One region of the Marinicrinis lubricantis genome, then DNA from elsewhere that is predicted to be linked to it. Evidence: riboswitches for the same ligand, from Rfam matches in the RefSeq annotation. Region 1 holds a riboswitch; each other region holds the start of a gene.
What was found. A riboswitch is a leader RNA that binds a small molecule or an ion and turns the genes downstream of it on or off. The one in region 1 is predicted to bind cyclic di-AMP.
Positions count from the first base shown of each region.

Region 2: it holds a riboswitch for cyclic di-AMP, as region 1 does, so the genes downstream of both, ACFPXP_RS21880 (C40 family peptidase) here and ACFPXP_RS12855 (ubiquitin-like domain-containing protein) in region 1, are expected to answer to the same signal.
Region 3: it holds a riboswitch for cyclic di-AMP, as region 1 does, so the genes downstream of both, ACFPXP_RS06905 (3D domain-containing protein) here and ACFPXP_RS12855 (ubiquitin-like domain-containing protein) in region 1, are expected to answer to the same signal.

Region 1 is NZ_JBHSQV010000158.1:9,672-16,680, forward strand. Features, by position in the region: gene ACFPXP_RS12840 (AbrB/MazE/SpoVT family DNA-binding domain-containing protein) at 1-26, opposite strand, end outside; gene ACFPXP_RS12845 (HD domain-containing protein) at 319-1,542, shown strand; gene ACFPXP_RS12850 (TatD family hydrolase) at 1,591-2,358, shown strand; cyclic di-AMP (ydaO/yuaA leader) riboswitch at 2,541-2,718, shown strand; gene ACFPXP_RS12855 (ubiquitin-like domain-containing protein) at 3,115-4,251, shown strand; gene rnmV (ribonuclease M5) at 4,473-5,027, shown strand; gene rsmA (16S rRNA (adenine(1518)-N(6)/adenine(1519)-N(6))-dimethyltransferase RsmA) at 5,024-5,926, shown strand; gene yabG (sporulation peptidase YabG) at 6,027-6,884, shown strand.
Region 2 is NZ_JBHSQV010000186.1:133,812-140,820, forward strand. Features, by position in the region: gene hflK (FtsH protease activity modulator HflK) at 1-260, shown strand, start outside; gene hflC (protease modulator HflC) at 257-1,129, shown strand; gene motB (flagellar motor protein MotB) at 1,206-2,048, opposite strand; gene motA (flagellar motor stator protein MotA) at 2,020-2,841, opposite strand; gene ACFPXP_RS21870 (hypothetical protein) at 3,148-3,438, shown strand; gene ACFPXP_RS21875 (hypothetical protein) at 3,592-4,242, shown strand; gene ACFPXP_RS21880 (C40 family peptidase) at 4,331-4,804, opposite strand; cyclic di-AMP (ydaO/yuaA leader) riboswitch at 4,809-4,944, opposite strand; gene ACFPXP_RS21885 (hypothetical protein) at 5,054-5,872, opposite strand; gene ACFPXP_RS21890 (M1 family metallopeptidase) at 5,884-7,009, opposite strand, start outside.
Region 3 is NZ_JBHSQV010000036.1:21,348-28,356, reverse strand. Features, by position in the region: gene ACFPXP_RS06915 (copper amine oxidase N-terminal domain-containing protein) at 1-839, opposite strand, end outside; gene ACFPXP_RS06910 (MBOAT family O-acyltransferase) at 876-2,318, opposite strand; cyclic di-AMP (ydaO/yuaA leader) riboswitch at 2,624-2,811, shown strand; gene ACFPXP_RS06905 (3D domain-containing protein) at 2,814-3,467, shown strand; gene ACFPXP_RS06900 (polysaccharide deacetylase family protein) at 3,578-4,375, opposite strand; gene msrA (peptide-methionine (S)-S-oxide reductase MsrA) at 4,541-5,521, shown strand; gene ectA (diaminobutyrate acetyltransferase) at 5,807-6,325, shown strand; gene ectB (diaminobutyrate--2-oxoglutarate transaminase) at 6,322-7,009, shown strand, end outside.

The DNA.
Region 1 (7,009 bases):
CTAACAATACCAGTCGATTTCATCATGATAGGTCCTCCTATGGATAATAAAAAATAAATTTATATCGGCAACTTTCGACATTATTTTCGTAGATTATGATACCAGTCATTCCCATAATAGTCAATAGAAATTGACGCGCGTGAAATATTAAAAATTATGAGAAATGAAGAAACATCAGGGTTTTCGGGCAGTTCATTTCGACATTCCTCACTAAAACTGCCTCAAAATAGTCGATTTATTGGAAATCTATTGGTATCAAAATTCGACATATTCAAATGGAAGGTTTGATCTTTTTGTCGAATGAAGGGGGAGAAAACCATGTTAAAGGAAGAGAAAGTGTTTCGAGACCCAGTCCATCGATATGTCCATGTTCAAGATCAGGTGATATGGGACCTGATCGGTACGAAGGAAATGCAGCGGCTACGGCGCATTAGACAGTTAGGTACATCTTTTTATACATTCCATGGTGCAGAGCATAGTCGCTTTTCCCATTCGCTTGGAGTCTATGAGATTACTCGGAAAATTATATCCCAGTTTGAGAGACACCATTTGGCGGAGTGGCCACAGGAGGAAAGGTTGCTTTGTTTATGCGCTGCGCTCCTGCACGATGTTGGACATGGGCCGTTCTCTCATTCGATTGAGGCCGCTTTACATATGAATCACGAGGATTGGACCTGTCGTATCCTGACGGAGAATACGGAAGTCAATCAGGTGCTTCGAAAGGTTTCTGCTGAATTTCCCGATAAAGTAGCTGAGGTGATTCAAAAAAAATATCCGAAAAGCATTGTCGTCAGTCTCATATCGAGTCAATTGGACGCGGACCGAATGGACTACATATTGCGTGATGCATACCACACAGGAGCCAACTACGGCACTTATGATTTGGAGAGGATCATCCGTGTTCTTCGTCCTCATAAAGGACATCTGGTCATTAAAGAAAGCGGGATGCATGCGGTGGAAGCCTACTTAATGTCGCGCTATCAGATGCATTGGCAGGTTTATTTCCATCCGGTGACTCGAAGCTCGGAAATTATACTGACTAAAATATTCCAGAGGGCAAAAGCGCTGTATGAATCTGGATATCAATTCAGTTTCTTATGTTCCCCGATGGATTATTTAATAGAAGGAACAGTGAGTGTGGAGCAATATATGATGCTGGATGAGTCATTCATTCAAATGACGATGATGCAGTGGACGCTGGAGAAGGATCATATCCTGTCAGATTTATGCAGCCGATTTTTACATCGCCGTTTATTTAAATATACATCGATGGAACAAATTGACGAATCATTGATCGACGCCGTTCGATTGAAATTGAGTCAGTGCGGTTATGATCCTGAATATTATATGGCTGTAGATTTTCCAAGCGATCTCTCATATGATGTGAACCGCCCGGGCATGTTAGAGAAGAAAATTCCAATTTATTTATTAACCGAAAGCGACGAACTCGTGGATATTTCCGAAAAATCCCATATTGTTCGGTCCATAAGCGGGATACACAATGGGATGCACCATTTATATTTTCCGGAAGGAATTATATAGAGGCAAGAACGTTACCTGAATACTTAGAACAATCAAAGGAGAAAAAACATGCTAATTGATACACATACACACTTAGATACAGAACAATTTGATGAAGACCGTGAATCCGTTATACAAAGGGCACTGGAGCAAGGAGTTGAACGGATGATCAATGTCGGCTTTAATCGGGAAACGATACAGTCTACGATTCAACTGATTGACACATATGATTTTATCTATGGAGTGATCGGCTGGCATCCAGTAGATGCGGTGTTTATGAAGGAAGGAGACCTCGAGTGGATTGAGGAATTAACGCGCCATCCGAAGGTGGTCGCGCTCGGAGAAATGGGTCTGGATTACCATTGGGATACGTCTCCAAAGGATGTACAGCAGCAGGTGTTCCGGGAACAGATCCGGTTGGCGAAGCGGCTTAAGCTGCCGATCGTTATTCATAACCGTGATGCGCATCATGATGTCGTGCAGATATTGAAGGAAGAACGCGCATCGGAAATCGGCGGTGTGATGCATTGCTATTCGGGGAGCTGGGAGACGGCGAAGCAGTGCCTGGATATGAATTTTTATATTTCTTTCGGAGGACCCATTACATTTAAAAATGCAAAACAGCCTAAAGAGGTGCTTCAGAAGGTACCGATGGACCGTTTGTTGGTGGAAACAGATTGCCCCTATTTGGCACCACACCCAAATAGGGGAAAGCGAAACGAAACGGGTTTTGTAAAGTTAGTCGCATTGGCAGCCGCTGAGTTAAGAGGGGTCAGTTTTGAGGAAATTGTACTACAAACTGGGAATAATGCCAAAAAGTTGTTTGGAATAAATTAATATATGCCTGTAAAGCGTTGAAATTTCAAGTGAGGATGCAACAAACAATTATTATCTTTGAAAAAATGGTGATCAAGGTGATTTTGGGCGGAAATTAACCGCCAATTTCCGTTTTTACCTGCTTTACACTGGTCCGGAAAGCGATTATCATCTTTTCTTAGAAACTTCATATTGATTCCATTGAACCATCATCGCTTAGTTTCTTTGCAAGAAAACGGGGGACCCATTTTATCGTGGTGAAGACAAGTTACTAGTCTGAATCCACTTTGGGGTGAGTTTGGTGTTGACTAGACACTAATAGGGCTTGCTGCTTAGGCCCGAATCCGACAGCTAACCTCGTAAGCGTGAAAAGGTGAACTGCCTCGCAAAGGTTATGACTTGGACAAAAATCGTACAAGTCTGCGACAAGAGTTCCTCTTTTCGCAGGCTCTTTTTATTTTTTGAAATTCCTTTTTGGTAAATAGACAGGTTTTAAATATGTGAATCGACATCAGCTGATCATTTCCGGAAGTGACAGCACACGTATTTGATGATGACCATGAAAGGTTAATGGAATCACGTTCTCTAGCAAGGATCATCCCCTTAATAGACGAACGGTTGGAATGGATCGGAGTCTATGCACATACATTGATGTCATGGACGAGGATGAGCCGTACCATCCCTTGAAGTGGAAGATTCAATAAACTGAATAGTCGCGTCAAGTATATTGCATCATGCGTAACATTTACGGCGGGACTTTGAAGGAGGGCTAAACGAGTGACGTTTCAAACTCAAAAGGAAACGGCCTCAGTGAAGCGATCATCCGCAATGTCTTTCGCAATTCGATGGAAGCATGAGAACAAAAAATGGTGGTTAATCACCTGTTTCTCATTGATCGCTGTTTCCCTGCTGTTCTTCATTCTGCTTCATGGCACCGACAGCAAATCTGTCACATTAACGATTGACGGAGTGCAAAAGCAGGTGCAAACAAAGGAAGCAACTGTACAGGGGCTGCTGGAAGAACAGTCAGTGAAATTAGGTGAACACGATGTTGTTAGTTTGCCGCTTAATGCAGAATTAGAGCATAAATCCGTTATTGAAATTGAAACCGCTAAGGCTGTACAGGTTACTTCGAGCGGGAAGACCGAAACAAAATATACAACAGCCGATACGGTTGGAGAAGCTTTACAAGACTTAGATATTGCCTTTGATGCAGATGATAAGATCTTTCCTGATGCATCAAATCCTGTTAAGGAGCAGTTAAAGATCACTGTCGTACAAGTCGAAACGAAGGTGGAGGAAGTGCAGCATGCCATTCCTTTTCAGACGGTGAAAAAAGAAGACAACAGCTTGCTCAAAGGCAAAGAGCAGTTAGTGCAGGAAGGGCAGGAAGGCGTTCTCGTTTCGAAGGTGGAGACGACGATCGCTGACGGGAAAGTGGTTTCCAAGAAAATGGTCGAAAAAAACGTGCTGCAGGAGCCGGTAGAAGAAGTGGTTGCTGTCGGAACGAAAAATCCTGTTGCCATTTTGTCGGCGTCCTCGCCATCCGTTGATGAGGTAACGATTGACGGAGTTACCTTCGATTATAAAAAAGTGCTTACGGACGTGGAATTGACTGCTTATGATGCAGGCGCAGGTTCGACAGGAAAAAGCGAGGGTGATCCTGGATACGGTATTACGTATTCCGGCACGAAAGTACAGGAAGGACGCACCGTATCTGTAGATCCTAAAGTCATACCGATCGGCTGGTGGATCTACATTGAGGGCCTAGGCTTCCGCAAAGCGGAAGATACCGGCAGCGCGGTGAAGGGCAATCATATCGATGTATATATGGAGAGCACGTCTGAAGCCAAGCAGTTTGGCAGGAAAAAGGGCTACACTGTCTATGTCATTGGGCCGAATAAACCTTCATAGAGGATAATTCATTGGAAAGGGGAGCAGCCCCTTTCTTTTTTTTACGACCTTAGAGTGCTGAGGATTCACGTAAGCTCTCAAGGTACGGGAATATTTGTATTGGGTTGCAGCGGCAAAATCAGCTAAAGCGGAAAAGGAATAATGAAAATATATCGTAGACGTGTGGTAAAATAAATGGATGAGATGGGCGGATTCATAAAATCATATGAAGGGATCAAAGTATGATCAAAGAAGTTATTGTCGTTGAGGGTAAGGATGATACGGTAGCGGTGAAGAGAGCCGTTAACGCAGATACAATAGAGACAGGCGGTTCAGCCATAGACGAACATGTTCTGCATACGATCCGTCTGGCGCAAGAACGCAGGGGAGTCATTATTTTTACCGATCCGGATCATCCGGGGGAACGAATTCGCAGCATCATATCGGAGCATGTGCCGGGATGCAAGCACGCTTTCTTGAATGTACAGGAAGCAAAGGCGAAAGGGAAGGTTGGGGTTGAGCATGCCTCTCCAGAAGCTATTAGGCGAGCGCTGGAGCATGTGCACACTGCAGAGCCCCATCTTGAAGATGATTCGCCTAGTGCCATTACGATGGCTGATTTGATGGAAGCGAGGCTGGTGATGCATCCAGAGGCAGCCAGAAGACGGGAAGAGATGGGCAAGCTTCTGCGTATAGGAGTTTGCAACGGGAAGCAATTTTTGAAAAGATGCAGTCAGTTCCGAATTTCGAAAGAGGAGTTCGAGGCGGCTGTTCGACAAATAGAGACTAAGGAATGATGGAAGTGACGCGAAGTCAATCGAATGAATTCATTTCGACCCCGACGAGAACAAAGGAAATCGTCAGGAAACATGATTTTTCAATGAAGAAGAGCCTCGGACAAAATTTTCTGACGGATCAAAACATGATTCGGAATATCGTTGCGGCCGCTGAATTAGATGAGACCAAAGGGGCTCTGGAAATCGGCCCCGGTATCGGAGCGCTGACCGAATATTTGGCTCGCGCCGCCGGAAAGGTGACAGCAGTGGAAATTGACCGCCGATTGGTTCCCATTTTGCAGGAAACCTTAGCCCCTTATCCGAATGCAGTTGTCATTCATGAGGATATATTAAAGACTGATCTCCATCAGTTAATGCAGGAGCAGTTTCGGGGATTCGGCAAAGTCAGCGTCGTCGCTAATCTGCCTTACTATATTACTACACCGATTATATTAAAGCTGCTGGAATCGAACGTTCCTTTTGAGCATATTGTTGTAATGATTCAGAAGGAAGTGGCCGAACGAATGACTGCCAGTCCAGGAACCAAGGATTATGGCAGTTTGAGTATAGCGATCCAGTATTATTGCGAGGCAAAGCTGGTTATGAATGTGCCTCGTACCGTATTTATTCCTCAGCCGAATGTGGATTCGGCCGTCATGCGTCTCACATTGCGTCAGCAGCCGCCGGTAAACGTAAAGGATCCCGACTTTTTCTTCCAGGTTGTGCAGGCTGCGTTTACCCAAAGAAGAAAGACGCTGTACAACAATTTAGTCACTCGCTTCTTTTCTAAACAACAAAAGGAGCAGTTAACGGATCTGCTGCACCGGTGCGGGATTGAACCCAGCCGCCGCGGAGAAACATTGTCCATGCAGGAATTCGCAACTTTGAGCGAGGAGATTCGCAAGGAGATGGAGCGTTAGGCCGATGCTCCTGGATATTCCACGCTGCTTCGTTCTGAGACTGAAAATATGGAACCGATCGTGATAAACGACCATATGATAGTCGCAGGAGGGATGCAGCATGAAACAGGGAGATTATTGTGTCCGTATATCTTACGGAAAAGATGTCATCTTTCGAATCGAATATATCATCCAAAATACGGCTGTATTACGCGGTGTCGAGTTTCGATTAATTGCTGATGCACCTTTAAGCGATCTGGAAAGGGTTGAAGGGACGTTCTCGAATTCGGCAGCACTCGGCTATGATTTACGCTTTACCGAAACGAGAAAACGAATGGAACAATTTCGTAAAGTGCAGGTAGAGAAACAAATGCGCACGATGGGTGAGGCGGGTTTGGAATCTTCCTATTTCGAAGTTCCCGGAAAGGTCCTTCATCTCGATGGGGATGCGTCCTACTTGCGCAAGAGCATGGATCTTTATAGACGGCTCAAAGTGCCGGTCGAAGGACATTATGTCGCGGAGAAGGATATGGCTGATGCCCTCTTGCGTTTGTTGCCTAACAGCAGACCGGACATTGTAGTCATTACGGGGCACGACGGAATGATCAAAAGTGAAGCAGAGCAAAATAAGTATCACCTGTCCAGTTATAAAAATTCGACTCATTTCGTCAAAGCGATCCGAGCGGCAAGGCAATTCGAGAAAAATATAGATACGTTAACGGTGATTGCCGGTGCATGTCAATCCCACTTCGAGGCGCTTCTGCAAGCTGGAGCCAATTTTGCCAGCTCACCCGGCAGAATATTGATACATGCGCTCGATCCCGTACAAATTGCCTGCAAAGTTTCGTACACTTCCATACAGGAGAGCGTGAACATGATGGATGTCATCAGTAATACCGTCAGCGGAATAAAAGGAATGGGCGGGATTGAAACGCGTGGAAGTTACCGAATCGGTTTACCCAATATTCAGCATATGTAATGCATGCTTGTGCATATCCATAAGCTGTTCATATTCGCGAAAACCTGTGTCTGAGAGTATGGAATCGCGATAAGGAAAGGTTCATTTTGCATAAGACAATAAATTTGATCATTGACAATCTGTTT
Region 2 (7,009 bases), on a different contig from region 1:
AAGCGCTATTGGAAAATGCTGAAGGGGAGAAAAAGTCCCGGATATTAAATGCCGAGGGGGATGTCGCACAATTTAATGCGATTTTCGAAGAATATATGAAGAATCCCGCGGTCACAGAGAAACGTTTGATTTTAGAAACGCTGGAGCAGATTTTACCGAATGCCAAAATTATCATCACCGATCAAGGCAGCGACACGGTAAATTATCTTCCGCTGAATGAATTGCTGAACAGCACGAAGAAAGGAAGTGAGGAGGAATGAAGAAGCGCTGGCTGATTGGTACACCGATTGTTGTGATTCTCGGACTGATCCTGCTCTTTTCCTCAGCATATATCGTTCGTGAAGGTGAATACAAAGCCGTTTTACAGTTTGGCGAAGTGCAGAGCATTAAAGAGAATCCAGGTATTCATTTCAAAATTCCGTTTATTCAAAGCGTAACGAGCCTGCCAAAGTATCAGATTATTTATGATAGTTCTCCATCGAATATATTAACTCTCGATAAAAAACCGATTATTGTCGACAATTACACCGTCTGGAGAATTGAAGATCCACAGAAATTTTTAAGAACACTGCAGACGGTTGAGAATGCGGAAGGTCGTATCGGTGATGCGACTTATAACGCGGTAAGACGGAAGCTATCTGAAATTGAATATGGAAAAATTATTTCTGAAGAAACAGCCCGCGGCAATTTAAATGATGAAATTACGAAAGAAGTGGCCTCCGTCTTGGAAAGGGACGGGTACGGCATCGCCATAACAGATGTCAGAATAAAACGTACGGATTTACCGGATGACAACAAGCAGAGTGTCTTCAATCGGATGATATCCGATCGGAAGGCCATTGCGGCTAGTTACTTGTCCGAAGGGGATGAAGAGTCTCGAAAAATCACCTCCAATGCAGACCGGCAGGCGACAGAAATCGTCGCACAGGCACAAGCGGATGCAAAACGCATCATCGCGGAAGGTGAACAAGAAGCTGCTCAAATCTATAATGAAGCTTACAGTAAAGATCCAGACTTCTACAATTTATATCGGACGCTGCAGAGCTACAGAACCACATTGAACGGTGAACCTGTCATTATGCTCCCTATCCATTCACCGTACGCAAGTATATTATTAGGCGGAGAGTAATCAGTCCATAGGGATTGGAACAGAATATGACAATAAACAAGGCTGCGATCTTGAAGTCGCAGCCTTGTTTTATATATTATTGCTGGTCTGTCGTGGAAATCTCAACCTTATCTTCTTTAAACTTACGCAGGATGGACACCTCAACGCGGCGGTTTTGTGCTCTTCCGACATTCGTGTCATTACTGGCTACAGGGCGATATTCACCGTATCCCGTCGCACTGAACCGTTCCGGTTTAAGCTGTTTGTCCTCCAGCAATATTTTCATGAAGTTCAGGGCTCTCTCCGTACTTAAATCCCAGTTAGAAGGGAATTGCGCTGTTGAGATGGGGCGATTGTCCGTATGACCGGCAATGATAACTTCATATTCAGGGTAGGCTTTCAGCAAGTCACCAATGGCATGCGCCATCTTCTCTGAATCAGCCTTCACCTCGGCGCTTCCGGAATCGAACAATGCATTATCGCGAATCGTAATGAGCAGGGAAGATTCATTCAGCTTCGTCCCTAATTGATCCTTTAACCCATTATTTTCAATATATTCATCCAGTTGTTTCTTCAGTTCTTCCAGCTCAAGCTGCTCCTGCTGCATTTGCTCCATTTTTAATTCCTGTTCTTCTTGCAGCGCGGCTAATGTATCAGAATCGATGGTAGAATCCGTAGGACTTGGATACACTTCGGTATCGGGATCGGTATATCCGCCGCTTTGATCAATAGGACTTGGTGAGGTCTCAAAGAAGCTTAATCCTCCAGTAAAAGCGTCATTGAAGGATTCTTTGATTTGATCGAACTTTTTCTGATCCACTTGACTGGATGCGAACAAAACGATAAATAAGGCCAAGAGCAAAGTTAATAAGTCCGAATACGGTACGAGCCAAGATTCATCGACGTGCTCCTCATGATGCTCCTTGTGCCGCTTCTTCATTCATCGTCTCCCCCTTCGAGTCCGCTTCTTCTAATGATTTTCTTTCTTCAGGGGTTAAGAAGACGGACAATTTTTGACTGATGGCAATGGTTGAGACACCAGACTGAATGGAAAGAAGACCTTCTACAATCATCAGCTTCATGTCGACTTCCTTTTTGGACAGCCGTTTTAGCTTGTTCGCTATAGGGTGCCATAGAACGTAACCAGAGAAAATACCGAAAAGCGTAGCAACGAAAGCAGCTGCGATCGAATGACCTAATTTTTCGATATCGGTCAAGTTCCCAAGCGCTGCAATCAAACCAACCACGGCCCCTAGTACTCCCAGTGTCGGAGCATATGTACCAGCTTGGGTAAAGATGCTTGCGCCGACCCGGTGGCGATCCTCCATCGCGGAGATGTCTTCCATCAGAACGTCTCTTACAAAATCGTGATCATTGCCGTCAATGATCATCCGCATGCCGCCTTTGAGGAAAGCATCGTCGATTTCATCAACTCGGCTCTCTAATGCAAGAAGTCCTTCTCTGCGTGTAATGGAAGCCCATTCGACAAACAGATTGATCAGTTCCTTTTTGGAAAGCAGTTTAGGCTGTGCGAAGACCAGTTTAAACAATTTTGGCACGTTTTTTAGATCTGACATTGGGAACGCCATCAATACGGCTGCGGCTGTTCCGACGAAGATAATTAAGATCGCCGCATAGTTCAACAGAACGGAGATATCCGCGCCTTTCATGACCATCCCGACACCGACGGCGATAATCGCAAGTATGATTCCAAAAACAGATGATTTCTCCATAGCTACTCTCCTTTATTTGTACCTGCAAAGCGGAATGCAGGCTGTACTTCTTTGAAAACGATTTTAACATGGGGTATTCGACAAAAACATACGCAATGTGCTGTAATCTGCACTCTTCATTGTTATCGGCAAAATGTAAGAAATTCTTAAGAGGAACTTCACGCAAGTAACTCTAAAATTCGACAGGAAAGAGATGGTTATTGGACCTGTGAATGAGAGATGCTGGGGATTGTCCTATTTTGCAATACATGAGAACAAAATGGTATGTTAGTACCAACAAGAAAAACCAAAGGAGGTGCTGGAAGGATGGGTGTTAAGTTTGGAAGAGAGTATGAACAAATTCATCAAGAACTGACCGAGGCCATTTCGAAAATAGATAAATTTTATGAGATGTTTGAAATGTCAGAATTCCATTGGTCGCATCTTGCAGAAGATGAACAACATAAATGTGCGGCGACATTGGCTGATGATATTTTCTATGCATTGGGTGAGGATCCTGAAATAGAGGTCGGAAGCGGTAAAATTACTTACGTTCATCAGCTTCACCACATCACGGTGCACGATGGACAGGATTTACGAGTCATCTCCTTAATATGAGACGAAACCGCTTCGGCTGAAGCGGTTTTTTATATGGAATAAATCAGGATGGTATGGGAAAAACTTCAATAGCAACTTTGCTTTGTCGTACGCGTATCCATACATAACAGTCCAGTAACGGAAAAAACAACATGATGGTGGGAGGAGTAATTAATGAAAAACGCCGTTGCTTTGTTGCTGCTTATCGCACTGATCACATTCCCAGCTTGTTCCTCATTCCATAATAACTCGAATGAACAAGGCATTTCGCTGACCAACGAGCAGGCCGTTCCGAATGAAAATGCCGATTCGGGAGCAACGGATGAGCAGATTGTGACGGAAAGGGCGATGGAAGCCGTACAGTTATTGAAGGAACAAAATTTTAATCAGCTGTCCAGCATGGTCCATCCGGAAAAAGGGGTTCGATTGAGTCCATACGCTTTCGTGTATTTGGATCAGGACATTACGCTTTCCGCTGATCAATTGGTCTCCGAGAGCGTTAGTAGGGAAATGAGGGTTTGGGGACATTATGATGGATCGGGAGAGCCGATTGAAGCGACTTTTAGCGGATACTATGAGCAATTTATATTTGATGTAGACTTTTCACAGCCAGATGAAACGAGCTTCAACCGCAGAATCGGACAAGGGACGACTGCCAACAATGCGTTTGAGGCTTATCCTGAAGCGCACATCGTGGAATTCCATATTCGGGGAATCGAAGAGGAAGCAGAGGGAATGGATTGGAGAAGTCTCCGCCTTGCCTTTGAACAACTGGACGGTACTTGGTATCTCGTTGGAATCATTCACGATCAATGGACGATATAATCGGGCAGGCGGTTCGTTATGAACAAAAAACACAGCTCCCTTGGAGCTGTGTTTTTTGTCTGTTATGTAGATCATATACATTCATATTCTATTGTTGCGGTTGTTCCACAGCGATCCGGTCATACAGGTATTTACCCAGCACTCGGCGGGCTTTCACATAACGCTGAGCATAGTACTTCTCGCTCATATCGCTGATGATGACGCCGTCATCAGTAGCAGAATGAACGAATTTGTTATTGCCTAGGTAAATCCCAACATGGGAGATGCCATCTCCGCTCGTGTTGAAGAACACAAGATCGCCTGCACGTAAATCCTTCTTCTCCACAGGGTTTCCTTTGGAGGCCTGTGCACTGGAAGAATGAGGTAGTTCGATGTCGAATTGCTTGAATACGTATTGAGTGAAACCGGAGCAATCGAAGCCTTTGGTTGTCGTTCCAGCCCATTCGTAATCTGTTCCCAGCAATTCGTCTACGGTTTCTTCCAGCGGTGATGCTGCCCATGCACTGCTAGAAAATGCAAGCAGCAGCACGATCGATAGCACCATGATGCTATATTTTTTCAAAGCAAAATACCCCTTCCGATGCCTGCGAGGTTAGCTTATGGGTTCGGTCGAAGGTTCCCTAAGGCTCTGAACATCAAGCCTATTCACCCGAAGTGGTTCCCCCGTTTCCCTGATTCCAGGGAATTCGGCAGTATATTTTCACAAAGAAGAGGTATTCGCCCTTAAATTGCAATTTCCTTCTTTTTCACTCGAAAAAAATTTCATCTTGTTGAAACTTGCTTTAGTTTTTCACGTTATAAGGCGAGAAAATCATTGCTGGTGATTCATTTTCCAAAGCTCATAGTGCGAGCCGATTTCCCAAAATCGAAATAATACGCGGACGAGATGGTAGACCTGATATAAAATGACTGCAAGCAGTCCTGCCCAAAGCCACGAGGCCAGGAAATACAAGGATGTAGCGGCAATCACTACGCCAAAGACCGCAGCGCTAATAAGAGCGGATCGGTGCAGCATGGTCGACAAGGAAGTGATGCCTTTGAGCAGCTCAGTTTCAGTCAGTAATCTGAACTGGTTGTACATGAAGATAAGCTTCAAAAAGATGAGATACACCAAGTAAAGTGCGAAAGTCAGCCAAACCTCCTCCAAGTACGGCAGCAGCTCATAGTGCGTTTGCAGCTTGCCGATCCATAAAGGGAGAAGCCAGTAGAGAGGGGCAGCTGTCAGCACTACCCTGAGTCCATAATATAAAGCGAACACTTTAGCATATTTTTGGACACCTTTTCGGAAGGAACGGCGCTGTCTGTGGCCTGTCACGTGGAAGGTGTAAAATAATCCGGATTGAAGAATCGGCGTGAGTACCATTCGAAGGAGAAGCAGCCCTCCTAATCCCCATAAATACGGTTCAATCATATCGGTTTTTGTCAGGCGAAAATGAAATTCAAGCCAGTACAGCTTCAGATCCATAGGGTTCAGGACATCGCCTGGATACCTCTGCAGAATGGGCACCGTAATCGATCGAATTAAACGGTAAAGGAAGAAGCCCCAGATGAAATGATAAAAGTAAAACATCAGTATTAATAAAGGGTGCCCGTAAGCTGTTCGCCAGCCGCGTAATAGTAACTGCTTCAAAACGTGTCACCTCACCATCCCAGTAGTCCAAATATAAATTCTAATGCTTGCGCAGTGCCGATATTCCATTTGGTTTCTTCTTCCTTCGGAACTTCCGCCTTCATGAAATTGTTGATTCGGAGGTTCTCCAGGGTTTGTTCGTAGGATCGATCCAGTCCCGCCCAAGACAGCGGTGCTGAATGAGTAAAGCGAAACACGAACTGCTTTTCTTTGCCTTCCCAGAGTTTGGTGACCTCCGTCCCGTCGTCAAATCGGAATAGAATGGATACTGGAATATAGCTGCCGCCGTTTCTTGTAATGGTGACGGAAGACTCGTAGGCTTTTTGTCCGTTTTGCTGAACGACTTTCGTATCGATTTGTTCGATACGATAATCCACCATTTGTCCGTCGAAAACAAATTGTTCAAAGAATTGATCCCATTCCTTTTTGGTGACTTGCTCGAGTACCGTTTGAAAGCTGGTACTGTCCGGATGTTTAAACTTCCATCGCTGAAAATAGGATCGGAGCACCTGCTGCATTTTGTTCTCTCCGATTTCATCCTCTATGGCCAGTAAAATCAGCTTGGCTCTTGTGTACACATTGTCTGCGTAATGCTGATGGTTGTCATAATGCCATGAATCCAGCTTTAATGGAGCGGGATTGGTCATATAAATCGATTCGACCGGCGTAACAGGCGAAATATCAAATTCCTTCTCCATGACTTTATCCTCGGCATATGAAGTGAACCCCTCATCCAGCCAGGCTTCTTCAAATTCATTGCTGGCCACCATGCCATACCAGTATTGATGACCAATCTCGTGGACGATGACGCGCTCCAGCTCATAACCAGGATTGGCCTCATCGGCTGCCCACCCTGTAATGAGTGTCGGATATTCCATGCCTCCCGCACCGTTTGCCCCGGCAGGAGGGACGACAATCGATAAGGTCGAGTAAGGATATGTACCATACCACTTGCTGTAGCTGCTTATCGCTTTTTTGGCTGCGTAGAAGTAGCGGTCTTTCAGCTCTTTGTGAGAAGGATCCAAATATAGCTTGATTTTCATGCCTGGTACCGCTGAGGAAGAGAACGACATTTCTTCATAAAGAAAGTTGGGAGAAGCCGCCCATGCAAAGTCGTGTACGTCGTCGGCGTAGAAG
Region 3 (7,009 bases), on a different contig from region 1:
CGTTTCGGATTTAACTCGTACCAGACATAATGTCTTAAAACGTGATAGGGGGGATAATAAAATATAAATTCCGTTTCCGGATGCTCCTTCACGAGAGATAAGATGTTAGCATCGAATGCCTTTTTAATCTCTTCAAAATCCTCTTCTGTCTTTACATAGGAGGGTTCTACAGCTTCTGCTCGCTTCAAATCCTTAAGCACGGATTCCGTGCCATAGACGGCATAATAATCCCAGTTATTCAGGTAGTCTAAATTTCTCAAAGTTAAGCTTCCTTGAAGCTTGCCTTTCAATATGTTGATCGTCTGAGTAATGGTCGTATAGTTGAACAAATATTTGATGTCGTTTAGCGGATTCTTATCGTATAAGTAATACGGGAACGGTCCTTGGTCGTCCCGAACCATCGTTTCTCCGCCCTTAACCGAGAAATAATCAAGCCCCCAGATGACATTCTTCACTTGTCCCGTACGGAAAGCTGCTTCCGAAATAAGATGATGCTCATGGGAATAAGAGCCGGACATCGACAGCTTGATGGACTTGCCTCCGAGAACTTCATCTACATAGGAAGGAACGAAATTTTCGGTCATTGAAGATCCGATGATAATCGTATCATAGTCATAATTGCGGGCGAGTCCCGGGTTTTGATATCGCTGCTCCATGGAATACTGCGGTACATACCAGCTGGGCTTACGGTAAAATTGCAGCGGATCAACAATATAAGTAATCAATGCGACAATCGAAACGCTAATGAGTGAAAATACAATGAACCAAATGAAAAAATTACGAGCCTTAGCAGACGATGCGGCGTTAGGTTCGACAGTTGACACGGTTTCTTGTTTCAATGGGTCTGATCCTCCTTAACATGCTTGCTTAAGGCACTAGAAGTTGAAATATAGGAATTCACTGATTTGATTAAAATGAACCAACGACACGACAAAGATAACGGCCGTCATGGCGGCAATCCACCAGGTTGGCTTGAAATTGTCCCGCATTTGGTTCGTATTCTTCATGAAGACAGATACAAGGAAGAAGAAGGCGATTAACGCGAACTGCCAAGAAGGCGTCGTGCTGATCGCAAGTCCCCAATTTTGAATAAACGGTACCAGATTCAGCGTTCCCGGTATGTCGAAGCCATGGAAGCCAAACATTCCTTTTAATACCTTCATCGCCTCGGAAAGACTAGTCGCACGGAAGAAAATCCAAGCGATATTGACAAAGTTGAAAGTCAGGAACCACGCCAAATACTTGTTCATTTTTAGTCCAAACTTCTTCGACCAAATCCGGTGAACGACGAGCGCTCCTCCATGCAGCGCACCCCAGTACAGGAAAGTCCAGCCTGCGCCATGCCAGATGCCGCCGATGACGAACGTGATGAACAAATTGAAGCAGGTGATGATAAAGCCTTTTCGGTTGCCACCAAGCGGTATGTAGATATAGTTTCTAAGAAAACGGCCTAAGGTGATATGCCACCTTCTCCAAAATTCTTGGATGTTCAGAGATTTATATGGAGAATCAAAGTTGATCGGCAGATGGACGTTGAACATGAGCGCTGCTCCGATCGCCATGTCCGAATACCCGCTGAAGTCGAAGTACAGCTGCAGCGTATAGGCCAGCGATGTAGCCCATGCGTCAAAGAACGTCAGAGTGTCTGCCGTATCGAAGCCCGCGGTGGCGATGGGTGCGAATGTATCAGCGATGATGACTTTCTTCGCTAACCCCATGACAAAAATAAAGGTCCCTAGCGTTAAATTATTGAAATTGAACGCTTTGTTTTTACGATCCGCGAACTGCGGCATCATTTCCTTGTGGTGAAGAATAGGCCCCGCAATGAGATGCGGATAGAAGGTAACGAACAGAGTGTAGTTAATGATGTTGTTTTCCTTCACATCTAAGCGGTAAGCATCCACTAAATAAGCGATTTGCGTGAACGTAAAAAAGCTGATCCCGAGTGGAAGAATCACATGCAGCAGTCCCCAGTCGGTACCTAATGCGGCATTCACATTTTCAATGAAGAAATCCGCGTATTTGTAATAGCCGAGCAGTAACACATCCCCGACGATACCCGCCGTTAGCAGCAGCTTGCGGCCAAGCTTGGCAGAAGGGTTGATTCGGGCAAGCAGACTTCCTACCGCAAAGTTGAATAGGATGGAGCCCAACAATAAGGGCAAATAGCGAATGTCCCAGTAGCTGTAAAAAAATAAAGAACTGGCAGCCAGCCAGGCCTTCGACAGAAAGACTTGTCCCAAGCGACCCAAAATAAAATAGACCGCAACGGTTATGGGCAAAAACACCAAAATGAATTCGTACGTGTTAAAAAGCATGAAATTCGCCCTTTCATCATTTCAAAATAAAAGTAAATATCGACATAAAATCCAATTCATTTTACCAAATGCACTGACACCACTCAACAAATATTTTAGGTTTGTTTCATTGAACAAGACGATCTAGAGGCTCAATTGGTTGCAGTTGTTGATGATTTGATAGAACTGGGAATGGGAGGTGGAAAATACCAATATTTATGGGCTTCTAAAAGACTTCTTTTCATGATAATTTCAATACAGCCAAAACTTCTTGTTTACCGGGCCCAGGCTGAATGCTCGGTTGTCGTTTTTATGGATGCCGTTCATCATGGCGCGGTCTTAAGGTCGACAAAAGAAGTACGGGGGACTCCTGCGAAGCTGCGCATTCGCTTGGGGTGAATCGTCATTGGTCCTTTTACGGAGTACATAGTTTAAATCCGTAACAAGGTCCATGCGTAGGGAAAACTCCTTCCCGAATCCGACAACTAACCTCGTAGGCACTAGAGGAGGAAAACAATGAATTTGAAAAAAACAGCGGTAAGATTTTTGACCGCAGGAGTGCTGTTTTCGGCACTTACGGTGAACACGGCGTTCGCCTCCAATCTTGCTCCCTATACCATTCGGGAAAACGGTGAAACGTTTTGGTCGATTTCCAAAAAGTTCAACGTTCCTCTGCAAACGGTTCTAGATGCGAATTCTCATTTGAACCCGTTCAACATTTACAAAGGAATCAAGACGAACATTCCAATGGTTCCTGGCTTTACTTCAGAACGCTATTCCATTCCGGCAGCCGGATCAACATTCAAAATTCAAAACAGTCCGACTTTACAGGCAAACGCATCTTTGCAAAATGCAAAGAAGCTCTCACTGACAGCAACAGCTTATACCGCATCCATTGAGGAAAATAAATGGGGCGCGATCGATTATTACGGTAATCCTTTAAAGCTGGGGACCGTTGCTGTAGATCCGAAGATGATCCCTATGGGATCCAAGCTTTATATTACAGGTTACGATTTTGACGGATTGCCTGAAGGCGGGTTTTATGCAGAAGCAACGGATATGGGCGGTTCGATTAAGGACAATCGGATCGATATTTTTGTGCCGGTTTCCCGTACAAAAGCATTAACCTTTGGCATGCAAGATGTGACCGTTTATATTTTGCCGGAATAATTGGATAACGTCATGAATGGGTATGGGAGCATGAACAGCTGAAAAAAGAACCAGACTGCACACCGTTGCGATCATAACGGAATGCGGTTCGGTTCTTTTTTCGCTGCAGGTCATCTGTGAGACAGCAGTTCGGAAATCGTAACGAATTTAAAGTCCTTGGCGAGCAGGGTGTTGATGATAACCGGGAGCGCTTCGATCGTGCCCGTAAGATCAGAGGTTACACCACCACCTGCATGCTGCAATATAATCGAGCCTGGCCTGATCTGATGAAACACGTTGGTGTATACGCTGTTTCCTGATATGCCTTTCCAATCGAGGGTGTCGACATTCCAGTTAATGATTTTAAAATGGTGATTTGCCGCCCACAGAAGCTGGCTTTCCTTGATTGAACCGTACGGAGGGCGTATATATTTTGCATGGACCTGTGTTATGTTCCATAAAATACTGTGGGTTTTTTGAATTTGTCGTTCAAATTCGGCCATCGTCAAATCGGGGAGAAATGGATGGTCATACGTATGGTTGCCGATTTCGTGTTGTTCTTCAGCGATTCGTTTCACGAGTCCGCGCTGTTTTTGCGCCTTCGTCCCGACGATAAAAAAAGTGGCCCTTACATTGTACTTTTTTAGGATATCCAGGATCTGCGGTGTGAATCGGATGTCCGGCGCATCGTCAAAGGTCAAAGCAATTTCCTTTCGGTTCGGGTTTCCATGAAATATAAATACATCCGGATATTTTAGCTTTAGCTTGCTCAGCACAGCTGATTCATTTTCATCATTAAAGCTGGCTTGTATGTCATCTTCTGGCTGCATCTCAGGAATGGCTGCTTGCGCAACAGATAAAGCTGGAAAGGGAACGGAAATGGCTGCAGTACATAGCATAACACCCAATAACAGCATTCGTTTCAACATGCCTATACCTCCTTACATTCTATGATTTCTCAAGGATGCCAATTCATTCATGGAAGAAATTGTGTCTTCATCTGCTTCGTCATCGAAGAGAATTCACCTTCAACTTGAATAATGAAAGGCACAGCTTTAAAATTGAACCATAGTGAACAGGAAGGAGTGATGCACATGTCACAAACTGAGACAAATCAAAATCTGGAGATCGCGACCTTTGCCGGAGGCTGTTTCTGGTGCATGGTCAAGCCGTTTGATGAACTGCCCGGTATCCATAAAGTCGTTTCTGGTTATACCGGCGGGGATAAGCCGAATCCAACATATGAAGAGGTGTGCTCGCATACGACCGGACATACAGAGGCGGTTCAAATCACATATGATCCGCTGGTTTTTCCATATGAGAAGCTGTTAGACATTTTTTGGAGGCAGATCGACCCTACAGATCCAGGCGGTCAGTTCCATGATAGAGGGGATTCTTACCGCACAGCGATTTTCTATCATACGGAGGAGCAGCGGCAGAAGGCGGAAGCTTCGAAGCAGGAGCTCGAGCAAAGCGGCAGATTCGATAAGCCGATCGTGACGTCCATCGAACCGGCGAAGCCGTTTTATCCAGCGGAAGAATATCATCAAGATTATTATCGCAAAAATGCACTGCGCTACCATCTGTATCGCAGAGGTTCGGGAAGGGACGCTTTCATCGAAAAGCATTGGACCGTGAATAAAGATCCAGAGGAATTGAAATCAAAGCTAACTGACATGCAGTACCATGTTACACAAAACAATGGAACCGAGCCCCCATTTCGCAATGAGTTTTGGGATCACCGCGAGGAAGGCATCTATGTAGACATCGTTTCCGGAGAGCCGCTCTTCAGCTCCTTGGATAAGTTTGACTCGAATTGCGGCTGGCCGAGCTTTACGAAGCCGATGTTGTCCAATCACATCGTCGATAAGCTGGATCAGAGTCACGGTATGATCCGGACCGAGGTGAGAAGCAGATACGGAGATTCCCATTTGGGACATGTGTTTGAAGACGGACCTCAGGATAGAGGCGGATTGCGTTATTGCATTAATTCCGCAGCGCTCCGGTTCATTCCAAAGGCGGAAATGGAAAAGGAAGGGTACGGCGAATATTTATCTATATTTGAATCGAAATAGATTGAAATAGATCACATGGAAGACCTGTGCAGCAGTTTGCACAGGTTTTTTTGCTCTTTAGAGTTATTGTTCATTCCAAACTTTGGAACAAATAGGGAGCATCCATGATGATTTGGGAAGCATTGGGAAGGATTTAGAGGATCGACAGGATAATGAACCCTGTGACTGTTTCATCGTATCTTACCCCAAGATACACGGGCTGAGCCCAGGTGAGCAACTAGAGGTTTCATGTTACACTAATTCATGTGTTCAGCAAATATAACAATACAAGGAGGTTTCAACTAAATGATTGGTGAAATCCAAATTCGGCAGCCTTCTGGAGCAGATGGTTCGCGGATTTGGAAGCTTGTTCGAGAAACCGGTGTACTGGATGTTAACTCGGCTTACTGCTACATGATGCTGGAAAAATACTTTTCAGATACTTGTGCAGTGGCACAATCGGGTGACGAACTTATCGGTTTCGTGTCCGCGTTTATTCCCCCCCGGCAGCCCGATACGCTGTTTATATGGCAGATCGCGGTTGATGCAAGGGCGAGGGGAGAAGGTATTGGCACCACATTGATCGAGCATCTATTGGAACGCCCGACCTCAAGTGAGGTTCGTTACCTAGAGGCGACGATCTCCCCATCAAATTCCCCTTCTATAGGCTTATTTCAACGATTCAGCAGGCAATGGAAAGCTTCTATCACGACTTCCGATGGCTTTCTCGAGGATGATTTTCCGAATGGAAATCACGAAGAAGAAACCTTATACCGAATTGGTCCCTTCCAATACCAAACCGATCGAAAGGAGATTTTGGCATGAGCATCCAAATTGCGGAGCAACCAAAAATCACGATGGACGTGTTTGAACAATGGGAATCGGAGGTGAGAAGCTATTGCCGCAGCTTTCCTACGGTGTTCAGCAGAGCAAAGAACGCGCGCATGTGGGATACGGCTGGAAACGAATATATCGATTTCTTCGCTGGAGCCGGGTCGTTAAATTACGGTCATAACAACGACAAAATCAAGCAAAAGCTTGTTGAATATATTTTGGAAGATGGAGTAACGCACAGCTTGGATATGGCTACCGTAGCCAAGGGCCGGCTGCTGGAAAGCTTCGTGCATCACATCCTGAAGCCGAGAAATATGAATTATAAAGTAATGTTTCCAGGACCTACTGGAACGAACTCTGTGGAGAGCGCATTAAAGCTTGCACGTAAGATAACCGGAAGAGAAACCGTGATCAGTTTTACGAATGGTTTCCACGGAATGACGCTAGGATCGCTAGCCGTCACGGGCAATAAGTTCAAGCGTCAAGGTGCGGGCGTACCGCTTCATCATACGGTGTCGATGCCTTTTTGCAAATATCACGGGGATGAGGCAGATACCATTGCCTACATAGAGAAGTATTTGGAAGACAGCGGAAGCGGGCTATCTCTTCCGGCAGCGATGATCATTGAGACGGTGCAGGGTGAAGGCGGCGTTAATGTAGCAAGCGATAGTTGGC